2 regions of the Leclercia sp. LSNIH3 genome follow, and region 2 is predicted to be linked to the other one. Evidence: predicted binding sites of a transcription regulator. Region 2 holds the regulator's gene; the other holds the start of a gene.

Region 1 (7,867 bases), 1.8 Mb from region 2:
TAGTCACCAGGCGGGCGCTTCAGCGAAGCAGCCCGCTTTGGGTTACTTAACTGAACGCCTAAAAAGATAAACGAGGAATCAAATGGCTCGTACAACACCCATCGCACGCTACCGTAACATTGGTATCAGTGCGCACATCGACGCCGGTAAAACCACTACTACCGAACGTATTCTGTTCTACACCGGTGTAAACCATAAAATCGGTGAAGTTCACGACGGCGCCGCTACCATGGACTGGATGGAGCAGGAGCAGGAGCGTGGTATTACCATTACCTCCGCAGCGACTACTGCATTCTGGTCTGGTATGGCTAAGCAGTATGAACCGCATCGCGTAAACATCATCGACACCCCGGGGCACGTTGACTTCACCATCGAAGTAGAACGTTCCATGCGTGTTCTGGATGGTGCGGTAATGGTTTACTGCGCAGTTGGTGGTGTTCAGCCACAGTCTGAAACCGTATGGCGTCAGGCAAACAAATACAAAGTTCCGCGCATCGCGTTCGTTAACAAAATGGACCGTATGGGTGCTAACTTCCTGAAAGTTGTTGGTCAGATCAAATCCCGTCTGGGCGCGAACCCTGTTCCGCTGCAGCTGGCAATTGGTGCTGAAGAAGGTTTCACCGGCGTAATCGACCTGGTGAAAATGAAAGCCATCAACTGGAACGAAGAAGACGCAGGCGTAACCTTCACCTACGAAGATATCCCAGCAGACATGCAGGACCTGGCTGACGAATGGCACCAGAACCTGATCGAGTCCGCAGCGGAAGCTTCTGAAGAGCTGATGGAAAAATACCTGGGTGGTGAAGAACTGACTGAAGAAGAGATCAAAAAAGCTCTGCGTCAGCGTGTTCTGAACAACGAAATCATCCTGGTAACCTGTGGTTCTGCGTTCAAGAACAAAGGTGTTCAGGCGATGCTGGATGCAGTAGTTGACTACCTGCCATCCCCGGTAGACGTTCCTGCGATCAACGGTATCCTGGACGACGGTAAAGACACGCCGGCTGAGCGTCACGCAAGTGATGAAGAGCCGTTTGCTGCTCTGGCGTTCAAAATCGCTACCGACCCGTTCGTAGGTAACCTGACGTTCTTCCGTGTGTACTCTGGTGTGGTTAACTCCGGTGACACCATCCTGAACTCCGTGAAAGCTGCACGTGAGCGTTTCGGTCGTATCGTACAGATGCACGCGAACAAACGTGAAGAGATCAAAGAAGTTCGTGCGGGCGACATCGCTGCTGCTATCGGTCTGAAAGACGTGACTACTGGTGACACCCTGTGTAACCCAGATCACCCAATCATTCTGGAGCGTATGGAGTTCCCAGAGCCGGTAATCTCTATCGCCGTTGAGCCGAAAACCAAAGCTGACCAGGAAAAAATGGGTCTGGCTCTGGGCCGTCTGGCTAAAGAAGACCCATCATTCCGCGTATGGACTGATGAAGAATCTAACCAGACCATCATCGCTGGTATGGGTGAACTGCACCTGGACATCATCGTTGACCGTATGCGTCGTGAATTCAACGTTGAAGCTAACGTAGGTAAACCTCAGGTTGCTTACCGTGAAGCGATTCGTCAGAAAGTTTCCGATGTTGAAGGTAAACACGCTAAGCAGTCCGGTGGTCGTGGTCAGTATGGTCACGTTGTGATCGACATGTACCCACTGGAGCCAGGCTCTAACCCGAAAGGTTACGAGTTCATCAACGACATTAAAGGTGGTGTGATTCCTGGTGAATACATCCCTGCCGTTGATAAAGGCATCCAGGAGCAGCTGAAGTCTGGTCCACTGGCTGGTTACCCGGTAGTAGACATGGGTGTTCGTCTGCACTTCGGTTCTTACCATGACGTTGACTCCTCTGAACTGGCGTTTAAACTGGCTGCTTCTATCGCCTTTAAAGAAGGCTTTAAGAAAGCGAAACCAGTTCTGCTTGAGCCGATCATGAAGGTTGAAGTAGAAACTCCTGAAGAGAACACCGGTGACGTTATCGGTGACTTGAGCCGTCGTCGCGGTATGCTGCGTGGTCAGGAATCTGAAGTAACTGGCGTTAAGATCCACGCTGAAGTTCCGCTGTCTGAAATGTTCGGATATGCAACTCAGCTGCGTTCTCTGACCAAAGGTCGTGCATCATACACCATGGAATTCCTGAAGTATGATGATGCGCCGAACAACGTTGCTCAGGCCGTAATTGAAGCCCGTGGTAAATAATCCACAGGATTAAAACCTAAGTCCCGTGCTCTCTCCAAAGGGGAGAGCACTATAGTAAGGAATATAGCCGTGTCTAAAGAAAAATTTGAACGTACAAAACCGCACGTCAACGTTGGTACTATCGGCCACGTTGACCACGGTAAAACTACTCTGACCGCTGCAATCACTACCGTTCTGGCAAAAACCTACGGTGGTTCTGCTCGTGCATTCGACCAGATCGATAACGCACCAGAAGAAAAAGCTCGTGGTATCACCATCAACACTTCTCACGTTGAATATGACACCCCGACTCGCCACTACGCACACGTAGACTGCCCGGGCCACGCCGACTATGTTAAAAACATGATCACCGGTGCTGCGCAGATGGACGGCGCGATCCTGGTTGTTGCTGCGACTGACGGCCCAATGCCTCAGACCCGTGAGCACATCCTGCTGGGTCGTCAGGTAGGCGTTCCTTTCATCATCGTGTTCCTGAACAAATGCGACATGGTTGATGACGAAGAGCTGCTGGAACTGGTTGAGATGGAAGTTCGTGAACTCCTGTCCCAGTACGACTTCCCGGGCGACGACACCCCAATCGTTCGTGGTTCTGCGCTGAAAGCGCTGGAAGGCGAAGCAGAGTGGGAAGAGAAAATCATCGAACTGGCTGGCTACCTGGATTCCTACATCCCAGAGCCAGAGCGTGCGATTGACAAGCCGTTCCTGCTGCCTATCGAAGACGTATTCTCCATCTCCGGTCGTGGTACCGTTGTTACCGGTCGTGTAGAGCGCGGTATCATCAAGGTTGGCGAAGAAGTTGAAATCGTTGGTATCAAGGACACTGCTAAGTCTACCTGTACCGGCGTTGAAATGTTCCGCAAACTGCTGGACGAAGGCCGTGCCGGTGAGAACGTTGGTGTTCTGCTGCGTGGTATCAAACGTGAAGAAATCGAACGTGGTCAGGTTCTGGCTAAGCCAGGCTCCATCAAGCCGCACACCAAGTTCGAATCTGAAGTGTACATCCTGTCCAAAGACGAAGGCGGCCGTCATACTCCGTTCTTCAAAGGCTACCGTCCACAGTTCTACTTCCGTACGACTGACGTGACCGGTACCATCGAACTGCCAGAAGGCGTTGAGATGGTAATGCCAGGCGACAACATCAAGATGGTTGTTACCCTGATCCACCCAATCGCAATGGACGATGGTCTGCGCTTCGCAATCCGCGAAGGCGGCCGTACCGTTGGCGCGGGTGTTGTTGCTAAAGTTCTGGGCTAATTAATTATCCCTGAATTAAAAAGGACGCTTCGGCGTCCTTTTTTGTTGCCTTGCGTTTGTCCCTGTCACAAATTTTCGCATTTTTTGCTGGCGCCCGTCCCGTATCTCGATGCTTGTGCTATTGTAATCATAATTATTCTCACTTACACTTTGCGCATATTTTGAACGGGAGTGGTTATGTACGTTTGTTTATGTAATGGTGTAAGTGATAAAAAAATCCGTCAGGCCGTTCGCCAGTTTCAACCACAATCTTTTCAGCAGCTGCGTAAGTTTGTTCCAGTGGGAAATCAATGCGGTAAGTGCGTTCGCGCTGCCCGTGAGATCATGCAAGACGAATTGATGCAGATCCCGGAATACAAAGAGATTGCCTGAGGCTCATTCTTTTTTTTGACATCCCTGTAGCCCCATCTACGCTTCAATAAGTGGAAGCGGAGGGACTATAATGAAAGGTGATATTAAAATCATAAGTTATCTCAATAAATTATTGGGAAATGAGCTTGTTGCAATCAATCAATACTTTCTCCATGCGAGAATGTTCAAGAACTGGGGGCTGACTCGCCTCAACGACGTTGAATACCATGAATCCATTGATGAAATGAAACACGCCGATAAGTATATCGAGCGTATTTTATTCCTTGAGGGAATCCCCAACCTGCAGGATCTCGGCAAGCTGGGTATCGGTGAAGATGTTGAAGAGATGCTGCGCTCCGATCTGGCACTGGAACTCGAGGGTGCAAAAGATCTTCGTGAAGCTATCGCTTACGCCGACAGTGTTCACGATTATGTCAGCCGCGATATGATGATCCAGATCCTGGCCGATGAAGAAGGGCACATCGACTGGCTGGAGACTGAGCTGGATCTTATCGGTAAAATCGGTCTGCAGAATTACCTCCAGTCACAGATCAAAGTGGAAAGCTGATCAGGCTTTGCCCGCCAATCATTAAACCTGCTGCCGCCATAAAAGGCCCAAAGGGCAGCGGGTTTTTTAATATCTGTTCTCCCGGTTTAAACAAAGATTTTATCAAAAGATAGAGCGTCGCCAGCAGGGCTGCCGATAAGGCCAGAGCAGGAAGCACGCACCAGCCATGCCATGCGCCCAGTGCCCCCAGATATTTCACGTCTCCGTATCCCAATCCTTCACGTTTACGTATCAGTTTGTAAGCCCAATAAATCATCGCGAAACCGGTGTATCCCGCGATCGCACCCAGAACCGCGCTTGCCAGAAAATCGGGATGAAGACAGAGGTGATAGAGCAGACCCGTCCAGAGCAATGGACAGAGGTATTTGTCCAAAAGCAGATGCGAACGGATATCTTCCCGGACTAATAAAAAGGTTAAACCCAGGTAGACGAACAGGAAGGGGAGGGTAGTAAGCATCGTTTGGCGCCTCAATGAAATGTGTGAGGCCATATTCCGCGTACTTGCTGTGGTTAAACAAACTGCAAAACGAAACCCTGCGTAAAGCCTTCCTGAGTATTTGCAGGTCGCCGTTACATTACAGAAAATTTACGAGTCGCCACGCAAAACTCACCAGTGTCGTCTATTTCCTAAACGGGGCTTGCGTCCTGCCCAGATTTACGTATAATGCGCGGGCTTGTCGTAATTGACAGCTGGTTCAATCTGAACCCAGGCAACACTGTTTTTCGTTGCCTAACAATGCTCCCAATTGGGGGGCTACGTAAGAACGGTTACACTCTCCCATCAATCGTAATGGGTTTGAGTAGTAATCATTTTCGTTTATAAAATAATTGGAGCTCTGGTCTCATGCAGAACCAAAGAATCCGTATCCGTCTTAAAGCGTTTGATCATCGTCTGATCGATCAATCAACCGCGGAAATCGTCGAGACTGCTAAGCGCACTGGTGCGCAAGTCCGTGGTCCGATCCCGCTGCCGACCCGCAAAGAGCGCTTTACCGTTCTGATCTCCCCGCACGTTAACAAAGACGCGCGTGATCAGTACGAAATCCGCACTCACAAGCGTCTGGTTGACATCGTTGAGCCAACCGAGAAAACCGTTGATGCTCTGATGCGTCTGGATCTGGCTGCCGGTGTAGACGTGCAGATCAGCCTGGGTTAATCAGGTCATCGAGCGATTGAGAGGTTGATACAATGATTGGTTTAGTCGGTAAAAAAGTGGGCATGACCCGCATCTTCACTGAAGATGGCGTATCTATCCCAGTAACCGTAATCGAAGTTGAAGCAAACCGCGTTACTCAGGTTAAAGACCTGGCTAACGATGGCTACCGTGCCGTTCAGGTTACCACTGGTGCTAAAAAAGCTAACCGTGTAACCAAACCGGAAGCGGGTCACTTCGCTAAAGCTGGCGTTGAAGCTGGCCGTGGTCTGTGGGAATTCCGTCTTGCTGAAGGCGAAGAGTTCACCGTAGGTCAGGACATTAGCGTTGAGCTGTTTGCAGAAGTTAAAAAAGTTGACGTAACCGGTACCTCTAAAGGTAAAGGTTTTGCTGGTACCGTTAAGCGCTGGAACTTCCGTACTCAGGATGCCACGCACGGTAACTCCTTGTCCCACCGCGTTCCGGGTTCTATCGGTCAGAACCAGACTCCGGGCAAAGTGTTCAAAGGCAAGAAAATGGCAGGTCAGCTGGGTAACGAACGTGTGACCGTTCAGAGCCTGGACGTAGTACGTGTTGACGCTGAGCGCAACCTGCTGCTGGTTAAAGGTGCAGTTCCGGGTGCAACCGGTAGCGACCTGATCGTTAAACCAGCTGTGAAGGCGTAAGGGGATAGCAATGGAATTAGTATTGAAAGACGCGCAGAGCGCGCTGACTGTTTCCGAAACTACCTTCGGTCGTGATTTCAACGAAGCGCTGGTTCACCAGGTTGTTGTTGCTTATGCAGCTGGTGCTCGTCAGGGTACTCGTGCTCAGAAGACTCGTGCTGAAGTAACTGGTTCCGGCAAAAAGCCGTGGCGCCAGAAAGGTACCGGCCGTGCGCGTTCAGGTTCTATCAAGAGCCCGATCTGGCGTTCCGGTGGCGTGACCTTCGCTGCTCGCCCGCAGGACCACAGTCAAAAAGTTAACAAAAAGATGTACCGCGGCGCGCTGAAAAGCATCCTGTCCGAGCTGGTACGTCAGGATCGTCTGATCGTTGTCGAATCTTTCTCTGTAGAAGCGCCTAAAACTAAGCTGCTGGCACAGAAACTGAAAGACATGGCTCTGGAAGATGTGCTGATCATCACCGGTGAGCTGGACGAGAACCTGTTCCTGGCCGCACGTAACCTGCACAAGGTTGACGTACGCGATGCGACTGGTATCGACCCGGTTAGCCTGATCGCCTTCGACAAAGTCGTAATGACTGCTGATGCTGTTAAGCAAGTTGAGGAGATGCTGGCATGATTCGTGAAGAACGTCTGCTGAAGGTGCTTCGTGCACCGCACGTTTCTGAAAAAGCGTCTGCTGCGATGGAAAAAACAAACACCATCGTTCTCAAAGTTGCTAAAGACGCGACCAAAGCAGAAATCAAAGCTGCTGTGCAGAAACTGTTTGAAGTCGAAGTCGAAGTCGTTAACACCCTGGTAGTTAAAGGGAAAGTTAAACGTCACGGACAGCGTATCGGTCGTCGTAGCGACTGGAAAAAAGCTTACGTCACCCTGAAAGAAGGCCAGAACCTGGACTTCGTTGGCGGCGCTGAGTAAGTCGGAGGAGTAATACAATGGCAGTTGTTAAATGTAAACCGACATCTCCGGGTCGTCGCCACGTCGTTAAAGTGGTCAACCCAGAGCTGCACAAGGGCAAACCTTTTGCTCCGCTGGTTGAAAAAAACAGCAAATCCGGTGGTCGTAACAACAATGGCCGTATCACCACTCGTCACATCGGTGGTGGTCACAAGCAGGCTTACCGTATTGTTGACTTCAAACGCAACAAAGACGGTATCCCAGCTGTTGTTGAGCGTCTTGAGTACGATCCGAACCGTTCCGCGAACATCGCGCTGGTTCTGTACAAAGATGGCGAGCGCCGTTACATTCTGGCCCCTAAAGGCCTGAAAGCTGGCGACCAGATTCAGTCTGGCGTTGATGCTGCAATCAAAGCAGGTAACACCCTGCCGATGCGCAATATCCCGGTTGGTTCTACCGTTCATAACGTAGAAATGAAACCAGGTAAAGGCGGTCAGCTGGCACGTTCCGCTGGTACTTACGTTCAGATCGTTGCGCGCGATGGTGCTTATGTCACCCTGCGTCTGCGTTCTGGTGAAATGCGTAAAGTCGAAGCAGACTGCCGCGCAACTCTGGGCGAAGTTGGCAATGCTGAGCATATGCTGCGCGTTCTGGGTAAAGCAGGTGCTGCACGCTGGCGTGGTGTTCGTCCTACCGTTCGCGGTACTGCGATGAACCCAGTCGACCACCCACATGGTGGTGGTGAAGGTCGTAACTTTGGTAAGCACCCGGTAACTCCGTGGGGC
Region 2 (7,867 bases):
CCCGATTATGATGTTCGGTCTGCCGGGTGCTGCGCTGGCTATCTACCACTGCGCGCGTCCAGAGAACAAAGCAAAAGTGCTGGGTATCATGATGGCGGGCGCATTCGCGGCCTTCTTCACCGGTATCACCGAGCCGCTGGAATTCTCCTTCATGTTCGTTGCCCCGGTACTGTACGTGATCCACGCCGTGCTGACCGGTATCTCCGTGTTCATCGCAGCATCCATGCAGTGGATTGCTGGCTTCGGCTTCAGTGCGGGCCTGGTGGATATGGTGTTGTCTTCCCGTAACCCGCTGGCGGTTCACTGGTACATGCTGATCCTGCAGGGTCTGGCGTTCTTCGTGATCTACTACGTGGTGTTCCGCTTCACCATTACCAAATTCAACCTGATGACCCCGGGTCGCGAGCTGGCCGTTGCCGGTAGCGAAGCGGATGGTCAGGATGTGAACGTGAGCGGCACAGGGACTGAAGATGTTTCCGGTCTGGCGCGTCAGTACATCGCGGCAGTCGGCGGTTCAGACAACCTGACCGGTATTGATGCCTGCATCACCCGTCTGCGTCTGAACGTGAAAGACTCTTCTCTGGTCAACGAAGCGCTGGCGAAACGTCTGGGTGCTTCTGGCGTCATCCGCCTGAACAAAACCAGCGTGCAGATCATTGTCGGCTTTGTGGCTGAGAAAATCGCTAACGCAATGAAAACCACCGGCCCGGTTGCCGCTGCTGAAGCTGCACCTGCTGCCGCACCTGCTGCCGTTAAGCCACAGGCTGTTGCCAATGCCACCACCACCATCGCGGCGCTGGTTTCACCAGTAACCGGTGAAGTGGTTGCCCTGGAGCAGGTGCCTGATGAAGCCTTCGCCAGCAAAGCTGTCGGTGATGGCGTGGCGGTGAAACCAACGGATAAAACCGTCGTTTCTCCGGCAGCGGGCACCATCGTTAAAATCTTCAATACTAACCACGCTTTCTGTCTGGAAACGGAGAAAGGTGCGGAGATCGTTGTCCATATGGGTATCGATACCGTCGCGCTGGGTGGACAGGGCTTCAAACGCCTGGTTGAAGAGGGCGCAGAAGTGGTGGCAGGTCAGCCGATTCTGGAAATGGATCTTGCTTACCTGAACGCCAATGCGCGCTCCATGATCAGCCCGGTTGTCTGCAGCAACATCGACGACTTTAGCGGCCTGGTGATTAAGGCGCAGGGTCAGGTTGTTGCTGGTCAGACGCCACTGTATGAAATTAAAGGCAAATAAGTGCTCCTGAGTTAGCGTTAATGCCTGAGCGGCGGGGATATCCCCGCCGCTTTTTTTTGCAGCAATCGCCCCGATTATTCTCTCCAGAGACCTTTTTCGTGTAACTAAAGGTTGTCACTACGCCCGGCTTATAAGATCATATGCCGTTATACGTCGTTTACGCTTTGAGGAATCCACGATGAGTGAGGCTGAAGCCCGCCCAAGCAACTTTATTCGTCAGATCATCGATGAAGATCTGGCCACTGGTAAGCACACCACAGTTCATACCCGTTTTCCGCCGGAGCCGAACGGCTACCTGCACATTGGTCACGCGAAATCTATCTGCCTGAACTTCGGCATCGCGCAGGACTACCAGGGTCAATGCAACCTGCGTTTCGATGACACCAACCCGGTGAAAGAAGATATCGAATACGTAGAGTCCATTAAGAACGACGTGCAATGGTTGGGCTTCAACTGGTCTGGCGACATCTGCTACTCCTCTGACTATTTTGACCAGCTGTATGCCTACGCCGTTGAGCTGATCAACAAAGGCCTGGCCTACGTTGATGAGCTTTCTGCGGACGAAATCCGCGAATACCGCGGCTCGCTGACCGCGCCGGGTAAAAACAGCCCGTATCGCGATCGCAGCGTGGAAGAGAACCTGGCGCTGTTTGAAAAAATGCGTGCCGGTGGCTTCGAAGAGGGCAAAGCCTGTCTGCGCGCCAAAATCGATATGGCTTCGCCGTTTATCGTGATGCGCGATCCGGTGCTATACCGCATTAAGTTTGCCGATCACCATCAGACCGGCAGCAAGTGGTGCATCTACCCGATGTACGACTTTACCCACTGCATCAGCGATGCGCTGGAAGGCATTACTCACTCCCTGTGTACGCTGGAGTTCCAGGACAACCGTCGTCTGTACGACTGGGTGCTGGATAACATCTCTATTCCGGTGCATCCGCGTCAGTACGAGTTCTCTCGTCTGAATCTGGAATACACCGTGATGTCCAAGCGCAAGCTGAACCTGCTGGTGACCGACAAGCACGTTGAAGGCTGGGATGACCCGCGTATGCCGACCATCTCTGGTCTGCGTCGCCGTGGCTATACCGCTGCCTCTATCCGTGAGTTCTGCAAACGCATCGGCGTAACCAAGCAGGACAACACCATCGAGATGGCATCGCTGGAATCCTGTATCCGCGAAGATCTGAATGACAATGCGCCGCGCGCCATGGCTGTTATCGATCCGGTAAAACTGGTTATCGAAAACTATCCGCAGGGCGAAAGCGAGCTGGTGACTATGCCGAATCATCCGAGCAAGCCGGAGATGGGCAGCCGTGACGTGCCGTTCAGCGCAGAAATCTGGATCGATCGCGCCGACTTCCGTGAAGAAGCCAACAAGCAGTACAAACGTCTGGTGATGGGCAAAGAAGTGCGTCTGCGTAATGCCTACGTGATCAAAGCCGAGCGTGTCGAGAAAGATGCAGAAGGCAACATCACGACCATCTTCTGCACCTACGATGCCGAGACCCTGAGCAAAGACCCGGCCGACGGTCGCAAAGTGAAGGGCGTTATCCACTGGGTGAGCGCGGCTCATGCGCTGCCGGTTGAAATCCGTTTGTACGATCGTCTGTTCAGCGTGCCAAACCCGGGGGCCGCAGAGGACTTCCTGCAGGTGATTAACCAGGATTCACTGGTGATCAAGCAGGGCTTTGCTGAGCCATCCCTGAAAGATGCCGTTGCCGGTCACGCTTATCAGTTCGAGCGCGAAGGCTACTTCTGCCTCGACAGCCGCTATGCTACCGCCGACAAACTGGTATTTAACCGTACCGTTGGTCTGCGTGATACCTGGGCGAAAGCGGGCGAATAACCCCTTTCTCCTCTTAAAAACGCCGCGTACTGCGGCGTTTTTTTTACCTGTCGATCGCAGCCTGGTCATTTAAATCTTCGCGTTGCGAATTAATCCTGTTTCTTAAAACGGTTCGCTTTCTCTTCCTTCGCGCAAATTAACCGTTATTACTACCGGTTGGGATAATTAAATTTAATTTAATAAAAATAAATGGCTCATTCTTAATATTATTTTAAGCAAAAATTCTCCCTCATTTCTTTTGTTACAAACAGCAACCAAATATGTGCGCTTTGTCATAATCCTGACTTTTGATCGCTGAAAAGCGTTGATAATTCGCGTCGCGAAAAATAGTCTAAGGGCAGCAGATGTAAGTGGCTATTGCCGGTTACCTCCACTTTTTACTTTTTTGTTTTTCGCCGTTTAAGGCGCTTTTAATACGTCAAAGAGGATTAATTATGCGTGCGTTTAGTGGCAAACGTAGTGCGCTTGCGCTGGCTATCGCCGGTGTTACAGCAATGTCAGGCTTGATGGTTTCTCCAAAAGCTCAGGCCGAAGGTTTTATTGATGATTCAACCCTCACGGGCGGTGTCTATTACTGGCAGCGTGAACGTGACCGTAAAGATGTTGAGTCAGATAAATATAAAACTAACCTGGCTCATTCCACCTGGAACGCCAACCTTGATTTCCAGTCCGGCTATGCCGCCGATATGTTTGGTCTTGATCTGGCAGCCTTTACTGCCATCGAAATGGCCGAAAATGGCGACAGCGGCCACCCGAACGAAATTGCCTTCTCTTCCAGCAACAAAGCCTATAAAGAGGACTGGTCCGGTGATAAGAGCGGGATCAGCCTGTACAAAGCGGCTGCAAAATTTAAATACGGTCCGGTCTGGGCGCGTGGTGGCTGGCTGCAGCCAACCGGTCAAACTTTGTTAGCACCGCACTGGAGCTTTATGCCGGGTACCTATCAGGGGGCCGAAGCCGGGGCAAAATTTGACTACGGCGATAGCGGTGAGTTGAGTTTCTCTTACATGTGGACCAACGAGTATAAAGCGCCGTGGCATCTCGAGATGGACAAGTTTTATCAGAATGACCGCAAAACCCGCGTCGATTATCTCCACTCCTTTGGTGCGAAGTACGATTTCAAAAATGACCTGATTCTGGAAGCCGCTTTTGGCCAGGCTGAAGGTTTTATCGATCAGTACTTTGCTAAAGCCAGCTACAAGCTCGATATCGTGGGCGGCCCGCTCTCTACCACCTATCAGTTTTACGGCACGCGTGATAAAGCCGACAGCGGCACCGTGAATGATATTTATGACGGTACGGCATGGCTGCAGGCGCTCACCCTGGGCTACAAAGTTGGCCAGGTGGATTTACGTCTGGAAGGGACTTACGTCAAGGCCGAAGGGCAGCAGGGGTACTTCCTGCAACGTATGACCCCAACTTACGCCTCCTCCAACGGTCGTCTGGACGTATGGTGGGATAACCGCTCTGACTTTAACGCCAACGGTGAAAAAGCGGTCTTCTTTGGTGCCATGTATGACCTGAGCAACTGGAACCTGGCGGGCTGGAGCGTTGGTGCGTCTTATGTCTACGCCTGGGATGCGAAACCGGCAGACTGGTTAATCAACAGCGCCGGTCAGCGTGAGGATATCGCCTCTAACAAGATCAAAGAATCGGCCTATAGCCTGGATGCGAGCTACACCCTGCAGGACGGCCGCGCGAAAGGAACCATGTTCAAACTGCACTTCACACAGTATGACAACCACTCCGATATCCCAAGCTACGGCGGCGGCTACGGCAATATCTTCCAGGATGAGCGTGACGTGAAGTTTATGGTTATCGCCCCGTTCACCATCTTCTGATGACAATCCGGGCGGGGACGATCCCCGCCTGACTGGAGAGCGTTATGCTGAAAAAAATCGTAGTGGTTGCGGTGCTGGCATCAGGACTGGCCGCCTGCGCGCAGCCCCAGACCCAGAAAGAAGATACCCGGCTGAAAGAGGCCTACAGCGCCTGCATCAATACCGCTGAAGGTTCGCCAGAGAAGATCGAAGCCTGCCAAAGCGTGCTCGACGTGCTGCGTAAGGAGAAGGCGCACGAGCAGTTCGCAACTCAGGAGACCATCAGGGTGGCGGATTACCAGGCCTGTATCCAGGCGCGGAAAACGGGTAACGATCAGGAAGTCACTAAAAGCTGCGATAAGATTTGGCAGGAGATCCGCACTAACAACGCGAAGTAATCTGCTGTTTGCCACGCCCGGTGGCGCTACGTTTACACAGCCTGAAAGGGGAAATCCCCTCAGGTACGGTAAGCGCAGCGCCACCGGGCTTTTTGCATGATGACAGGCAAAAAAAAGCCAACCGTCAGGTTGGCTCAGAGTCGATGCAAAGATTACTTGGTGTCGTGCGCGTGGTCATCTTCGCGGCAGTCGCCTTCGGCACAGTGGCCATACAGGTACAGACTGTGGTTGGTCAGACGAATGCCATGACGTGCGGCAATTTCGCGCTGGCGTAATTCGATGGAATCATCGCTGAATTCGATCACTTTGCCGCAGTCGAGGCAAATCAGGTGATCGTGGTGATGCTGCTGCGTCAGTTCAAACACGGATTTACCGCCTTCGAAATTATGACGCGTAACGATGCCTGCATCGTCGAACTGGTTCAGTACACGGTAAACGGTAGCCAGACCAATCTCTTCGCCCATGTCGATCAGACGCTTGTATAAGTCTTCCGCACTGACATGATGGTTATCCGGACCCTGAAGCACTTCCAGGATTTTTAACCGTGGAAGCGTGACTTTCAGTCCGGCCTTCTTTAATGCGGTGTTGTTGTCAGTCATGCGGAATCTGTCCTGTTGCTAAACGATTCACTTCTAAAGAAGAAGTGACAGAAAATGCACCTGGGATAATGCGTCTCATTATAGAACTGCCATGACCTAATGAAAACTGCAAGTCTCAAGTAAAGTATGCTTATAAAAACGTGGTACCGCCAACAAAGTTGTTACAAGGTTCCGCGTTTACTCCTGGATCATTGTACAGGTATGGCAGCAAAAGTTAAAAATTTGTAGCAATTATTTTGATTGGTTTTGCCTATTGATGCGGCGCAACTGTAACGTTGCACCGCGATATCATCAGGCATTCAGAATGGCGTCGAGATGCAGCTCTTCGCGAATTTGTTTAACCCATTTGTCCACGCGCTCAGCGGTCAGCTCCGGCTGGCGATCTTCATCGATGGCGAGACCAACAAAGTTGTTATCATCGGCAAGGCCTTTAGAGGCTTCGAAGTGGTAACCGGCAGTTGGCCAGTGACCAACAATCACTGCGCCGCGTGGCTCAATGATGTCGCGGATGGTGCCGAGGGCATCGCAGAAGTACTCTGCGTAGTCTTCCTGATCGCCACAGCCGAACAGGGCGACCAGTTTGCCGTTGAAGTCGATCTCTTCCAGAGACGGGAAGAAATCGTCCCAGTCACACTGCGCTTCACCGTAATACCAGGTCGGGATGCCCAGCAGCAGAATATCGTAACCTTCGATATCTTCTTTGCTGCTTTTCGCAATGTCATGCACATCGGCAACGTCTTTACCTAACTGTTTTTGAATGTTTTTTGCGATATTTTCGGTGTTACCCGTGTCGCTGCCGAAAAAAATGCCGATGATTGCCATGAGTAAAATAACCTCTTGATACTTAATGGTATGGTGGCGCAATTTAGCCACGGATAAGGGCAATCATAGCAGAACAGAGAAGCCTGCGGAAACTGCTATCACGCAGGACTGCACTCTGTGCTACATGAAAACAACAAGAAGGGGAGTTTTCTGACTTACGCTTTGCCGTGCCATTTCTCGAGCTGAGAAATCAGCATCTCTTCGATAAGCTCACTGCGGCTGATCTCACGGGCGTTCGCCAGCTCATTCAGCGCATCGACGGCTTCAGCATTCAGTTTCAGCTCGACGCGTTTGAGCCCACGACTTTTATCGCGTTTAAGCTGATTGCGCTTATTGATGCGCAGCTGTTCATCACGCGAAAGCGGATTGGTTTTCGGTCGTCCCGGGCGACGCTCATTCGCGAACAGATCTAATGTCGTGCGGTCCGTGTGTTCTTTGGCCATGATTTTGAGACTTCGGGGGAAACAAGACACCCTGCTAATGCCCGGGCGATAAGCGCGCCATCATACATCACCGAAAACGGCACGCCAACGACTGGAGGCCCGCAGGCGACCAGTCGCTCTCTTTTTAATCAATTTTCGATGTCAGCGAGGTAACGGCGGATAGCGCGCAGCACGGCGTCCGGTTTTTCGGCATGAACCCAGTGTCCGGCCCCGGCAATCACATGCGCACGGGCCTGAGGAAATTGCGCCAGCAGCGCGTCACGGTACGCCTCGGTCACATAGGGTGAACTGCCGCCGGTAATAAACAGAGTAGGGTGCGGCCAGGCGGGCACCGACTGCCAGCCAACGATCTGGTCATATTGGTCCCACAGCGCCGGCACGTTGAAGCGCCACTCGCCGTCAACAAAGGATTTCAGCAGGAACTGCACCACGCCCTCTTCGTCGAGATGTTCACGCATCAGCGCTGCGGCCTGCTGGCGGGTACTGACGCCTGCGTCGGTCACGGCATTGATGGCGGCGAAGATCTCATCGTGGCGACGCACGTCGTAATCCACAGGCGCGACGTCGATCACCACCAGCCCGGCAATCCGCTCCGGCGCTAACGCCGTCAGCGCCATCACCGCTTTGCCGCCCATCGAGTGGCCAATCAGGATCGCCTTTTCGATATGGTGTTCATCCAGCGTATCCAGCAGA

Evidence for each region. Region 2 encodes Fur, which represses iron uptake genes when iron is present. Its sites were predicted from a motif close to ATAATAATGAGAACNACTATCAA; they were not measured.
Region 1: the regulator Fur is predicted to act here: its motif matches at 3,572-3,594, upstream of bfd (bacterioferritin-associated ferredoxin).

The regions. Positions count from the first base shown of each region.
Region 1 covers NZ_CP026387.1:2,869,823-2,877,689, forward strand. Annotated here, with positions in the region: gene fusA (elongation factor G) at 83-2,197, shown strand; gene tuf (elongation factor Tu) at 2,267-3,451, shown strand; gene bfd (bacterioferritin-associated ferredoxin) at 3,629-3,823, shown strand; gene bfr (bacterioferritin) at 3,894-4,370, shown strand; gene C3F35_RS13875 (prepilin peptidase) at 4,354-4,827, opposite strand; gene rpsJ (30S ribosomal protein S10) at 5,215-5,526, shown strand; gene rplC (50S ribosomal protein L3) at 5,559-6,188, shown strand; gene rplD (50S ribosomal protein L4) at 6,199-6,804, shown strand; gene rplW (50S ribosomal protein L23) at 6,801-7,103, shown strand; gene rplB (50S ribosomal protein L2) at 7,121-7,867, shown strand, end outside.
Region 2 covers NZ_CP026387.1:1,072,372-1,080,238, reverse strand. Annotated here, with positions in the region: gene nagE (N-acetylglucosamine-specific PTS transporter subunit IIBC) at 1-1,246, shown strand, start outside; gene glnS (glutamine--tRNA ligase) at 1,425-3,092, shown strand; gene chiP (chitoporin ChiP) at 3,527-4,933, shown strand; gene chiQ (ChiQ/YbfN family lipoprotein) at 4,981-5,310, shown strand; gene fur (ferric iron uptake transcriptional regulator) at 5,463-5,909, opposite strand; gene fldA (flavodoxin FldA) at 6,201-6,731, opposite strand; gene ybfE (LexA regulated protein) at 6,887-7,174, opposite strand; gene ybfF (esterase) at 7,303-7,867, opposite strand, start outside.